DNA from 2 places in the Bacillus sp. WC2503 genome. Region 1 is predicted to be linked to the other one. Evidence: a T-box and tRNA genes for the amino acid it is inferred to sense, from the RefSeq annotation. Region 1 holds a T-box; the other holds one or more tRNA genes.

Region 1 (2,405 bases):
TCATCTTTCCCTGTTTTTTCAGCCCAATGTTTACTTGCAGAATAATATCCTGTCACTGCTTCAATCCATACGTAAATTTTTTTATCTTCATACCCTTCTACTGGAATTGGTACCCCGATTGGTAAATCACGTGATACAGCCCTATCTAGTAATCCTTCCTTAACATATCTCTCTGTTAGTTGAATCGCATTGTCACGCCATGCCCCTGTTTGCTTTGCGATTTCTACATCCCTTTTAACTTGCTCCTGAAATGTATGCAATGCGAAATAGAAATGCTCTGTTTCCTGTACAGATGGCGTACTACCACATAACTTACATTTCTTTTCTAACAAATCGAGTGGATCTAAAATGGCCGAACAAGCATCACATTGATCTCCTCTTGCTGCTTCATGGCAATGAGGACAAACTCCTTCTACGTAACGATCTGGTAAAAACTGTGTACACGTTTCGCAATATGCTTGTTCCACTGTTTTTTTATAAATATAACCTTCCTCTAATAAACGTAAAAAAACTTTTTGAACTGTTTCATGATGATGCTCGCTATCTGTACGTGTATAGCAATCATAAGTAAAACCAAGACTATGAAAACATCGCTCAAACTCTTCGTGATACTTATCAGCAATTTCTACCACCGTCACACCTTCTTGTTTTGCTCTAATTGTAATGGGTGTTCCATTACAATCACTTCCTGAAACATACAACACATTCTCACCTTTTGCCCTGTAATAACGTGCTAAAATATCTCCCGGTAACAAACTAGCAATATGCCCAAGATGTAACGAACCATTTGCATACGGCCAAGCGCCTCCAATAAAAATACTCATCTTACATTCCTCCTTTTAAATATAAAAAAGCCCCACCCTTATCTTAAAAAAGATAAGGGCGGGGCTGTATAAACAGTCGCGGTACCACCTTATTTCGCCAATTACTCACATAATTAGCCTTAACAAGTACGGAGCTATGTGCTCTTATACTGTGGTTTTGATAACGAGTACCAACTCTCGTCGCCGCCTACTATTATCATTTGATAAGTTCAGGACGAAGCTCAAAGGCCATTGTTCAAATGAGTATTCTTGCTTCTTCTCACCTACCGAAGCTCTCTGGAAAGAATGGTTTCATCCTACTTTTCCTTTTCAACGCTTTTACGTATAACACGTATTTTACGACTTAATTACAGAAAAATCAAACTCTATTTCAAAAAACAGGAAATCCCATCTTCCTGCCGAATAACTATACGTTCACAAAAGGAGTGATAATATTGAATCAAAAACAACTAAGCGCACGTAATGAAAAAAGCTGGAATGCAGCTGCTTATGAAGCTTGGACGAATCGCCACGGGGCGCCAGTTGATTATGCGAAAAAGATTATGGAAGAGCCCACACGCGAAGTAGCACATTATTTACCTTACATACAATCGCCAAAAGGAAAACGTATTATTAATTTACTCGGGTCAAAAGGAAATAAAGCCGTCGCTCTTTCCCTATTAGGATCTGACGTAACAGTTGTTGATATTTCAGCGAGTAATGCCAAATATGCAAATGAACTTGCAGAAGCCGCTGGTGTCTCTATCCAATACATCGTCTCTGATGTACTGGATGTAAATCTTTCCGAATCATTTGATGTCGTCTTGCTGGAACTTGGTGTACTTCATTACTTTTTAGATTTAAAACCACTCTTTCAAAAGATTGCTAACTTACTTAAACAAGATGGAATGCTTATTCTTCGTGATTATCATCCTGTTTACACTAAATTATTAGGTGTAGATCATCCATCATTTCGGGCCAATGGAAATTATTTCGATAAAGAATTGATTGAAGATGATGTTGCTTATAGCATTCTTCTTACAGAATCGCAGAAAGAGGCTTTACCGAAAACAAACATACGCCGCTGGACATTAGGAGAAATTGTTACAACACTTGCGGAAGAACGTTTTAAAATTGAAAAGCTAGTTGAAGAACACGGATCTCATCAAAGGTGGGTTTTCCCTTCTACTTCACCTGAAGGAATTGAAGAACGTATACCAGGTCTATATACATTAATTGCGACAACATGCAAAAAAGGATCCCTTCACGGATAGGATCCTTTTTGCATGCTTACGCATATAAGTTGAGGTTGGAGATTACCATAATTCTGTAGAATAGGACACAAGATATTTCAACATTTTGTCTCTGACTTACGTCGTCAAAAAGGGGTATGACCAACATAACGAAGAGTAATGTTTCAGTTGATACTGATAATCGTTATCAACTAATTAAAAGTATACATGATGTTATTTCAAATTACAATACCTTTTCTAATTTTTATTTATGAATTTTTTGATATACAAATGTATACATTTTAAGAACATTTACTCACATTAATCTGCCATATTCCATTATCTGCTATAATTTTCATGAAACAGATTA
Region 2 (2,405 bases), 500 kb from region 1:
ACTTGGAATGGTACAAGTCCAACAGTTTTACGTGTAAACCGACTAAAGAAGATATTATAAATGAAGAAAGTAAAGATAGACGCGAAAGTAAAAAATAAATTATCTATCGAAACTGAAAGTGCTCCTCCCATTAAAGCTAGGAATGCGAGCGGCATTTTATCTCGCTTCATAACATAAACGGCAGCGAAAAACGGTAATGCAAACGGTAAAATGTTTGTTAATATATACGCTCTTCCCAAAAGAAAACCAATAACAACAATAATAAATCCCCATCTAAAGAAAACTTGTTCAAACTTCATTCGCAACTTACTCGTCCACTTTATTCCTCCAAGCTGACTTTCATTTATTGCCAATGCACTTGTATTCATAGTATTCCTTCCTGCTTTAGGCATATTTTTAACACCACCTGCATAGTTTAATTACTGTCATTATAAAAGATGCTTATTGGGATTTTTGTCAAAACAACAGTTTTCACTTTTATAATCGTTCGACTTTTTATTCGAAATAACTCTACATATATACATAGTATGTAATTTATCTCCCTTTATTATATTGAAGATTCAGAAAATTTAAGGTGATTTTGTAGAAGTATTGTATGTCTTACTTTTTTATTTAACAAAAAAAGATCATGCAAGTTTGCATGATCTTTTTAGATGACCCGTACGGGATTCGAACCCGTGTTACCGCCGTGAAAGGGCGGTGTCTTAACCACTTGACCAACGGGCCGTTAAATTAAATATAGCGGCGGAGGGGATCGAACCCCCGACCTCACGGGTATGAACCGTACGCTCTAGCCAGCTGAGCTACACCGCCATGTCGTCTTATTTAACGGACAATTAGTATCTTACATCAGATATCATTTAAAGTCAACACATCTCAAAAACTTTTTTAAAAAATATATTTTCGCATATAAAAAAGCACCCTGAGCCATCACTCTGGGTACCTCTCTATATGTTAAAAACTAAACGTTCTTATTATCCGCGACGTGCGCCACGGCCACCACGTTTAGACTCTGTGTTACGCTTTAAAGAAGTTAAACGATCTTCGCTATCCTTTAAGAAGCGTGCCATCTTTTGCTCAAATGTTTCTTTTGGAGCTCGGTCGTTACCGCCACCGCGATTATCTCTGTTGAAAGAGCGATTATTACGTTGTGGACGTCCAGAACGTTGTTGATCACCACCGCGTTGGTATTCACCGCGTGGACGATCTCCTTCTGTTTTTTCACGTTCTTTCGCTTTTTTAATAGATAGACCAATTTTCCCATCTTTTTCAACATTAATAACTTTTACTTCTACTTGGTCGCCCACTTTTAAGTGATCATTAATATCTTTCACATAATTATCAGCAACTTCACTAATATGAACAAGACCCGTTAAGCCTTCTGGCAGCTCCACAAAAGCCCCAAAATTTGTAATACCTGTTACTTTACCCTGTAACTTGCTGCCTACCTCGATTGACATAAAAAAAATGCTCCTCCTTAGTGATTAAAAAGTCAAATTTTACTTTATTATATATAATCCTAAAATATAGTGTCAATAAGACATACTTTACTTAGAAACAGGAAAAATTATCTCCCCTTTTCCGGAGAAGAAATAATCCCTTCTAGCAATCTTTAATACGTACTCTTCATCATTTAACTTTTGAACTTCGTCTTTTAGACTTTTTTCTTTATTCGTTAATGAATCTAGTTCTTTTTTCATGTCCTTAACTTTTGCTTCTTTTGCTTTAATGGAACTGTTTTGTTGATAAAAAGTTACACTAATACTCGCAATAATTGTAAAAGCAAAGACAAGAAAAACCGCTAAACGGCGATAAAGTCGCTTCCTGTTCTCATCCGTTTGTATTATATGCTCTTTAACAGGATTTGGACTCTGTTTTTCGATTGTTCTTTGTCTCAGTTCCCTCATTTCCGAGGTCCCCCTAACTTCTTTTTTATACGCTCCCATAGTTGGAAGATGTGTCCCTTCAATTTTGCTATATATTGCAGGAACCCTACATGTTTCATTATAAAAAGTTTAACACGATTAGGGAGAAGTTTCCATATGAGCAAAGCAATAAATCGAACAGGCCAGAAAAAAACTTTCCATATGAAAAGTAATATCCAAATCACCATTTTCCATAACACATGTCCAATTGAAAGCAGTATACGAAATAAGAATAATATAAATGTAATAAATAGCTGCGCTATAATAATAACAGGTTTTATCATGAGTAGCTGTATAATTCGAACAAAAAAATGTGTTGTTTGCACAAAAATATAGATGAGAAAATTTAACAACCTCATGTATAGTGCTTTCAATAAGCTTTGATATGCCGCAAAACCACATAATAATGCCAAAAATACATATATACGTAGTTCAGCTTCATTTACGAGAAGTAATACATAAAAAACGAATAATGCTTGG

The links. The T-box of region 1 lies ahead of metG (methionine--tRNA ligase). A T-box ahead of a tRNA ligase gene usually reads a tRNA of that ligase, here a tRNA-Met.
Region 2: it has a tRNA-Met gene. The T-box ahead of metG (methionine--tRNA ligase) is inferred to sense a tRNA for this amino acid. The anticodon was not compared.

What each region holds. Positions count from the first base shown of each region.
Region 1 covers NZ_JBQYMD010000001.1:4,198,082-4,200,486, forward strand. The annotation lists gene metG (methionine--tRNA ligase) at 1-824, opposite strand, end outside; T-box leader at 876-1,146, opposite strand; gene ACUN26_RS21775 (class I SAM-dependent methyltransferase) at 1,259-2,077, shown strand.
Region 2 covers NZ_JBQYMD010000001.1:4,697,418-4,699,822, reverse strand. The annotation lists gene spoIIE (stage II sporulation protein E) at 1-392, opposite strand, end outside; tRNA gene ACUN26_RS24240 (tRNA-Glu) at 655-726, opposite strand; tRNA gene ACUN26_RS24235 (tRNA-Met) at 740-813, opposite strand; gene ACUN26_RS24230 (S1 domain-containing RNA-binding protein) at 975-1,460, opposite strand; gene divIC (cell division protein DivIC) at 1,548-1,907, opposite strand; gene yabQ (spore cortex biosynthesis protein YabQ) at 1,904-2,405, opposite strand, start outside.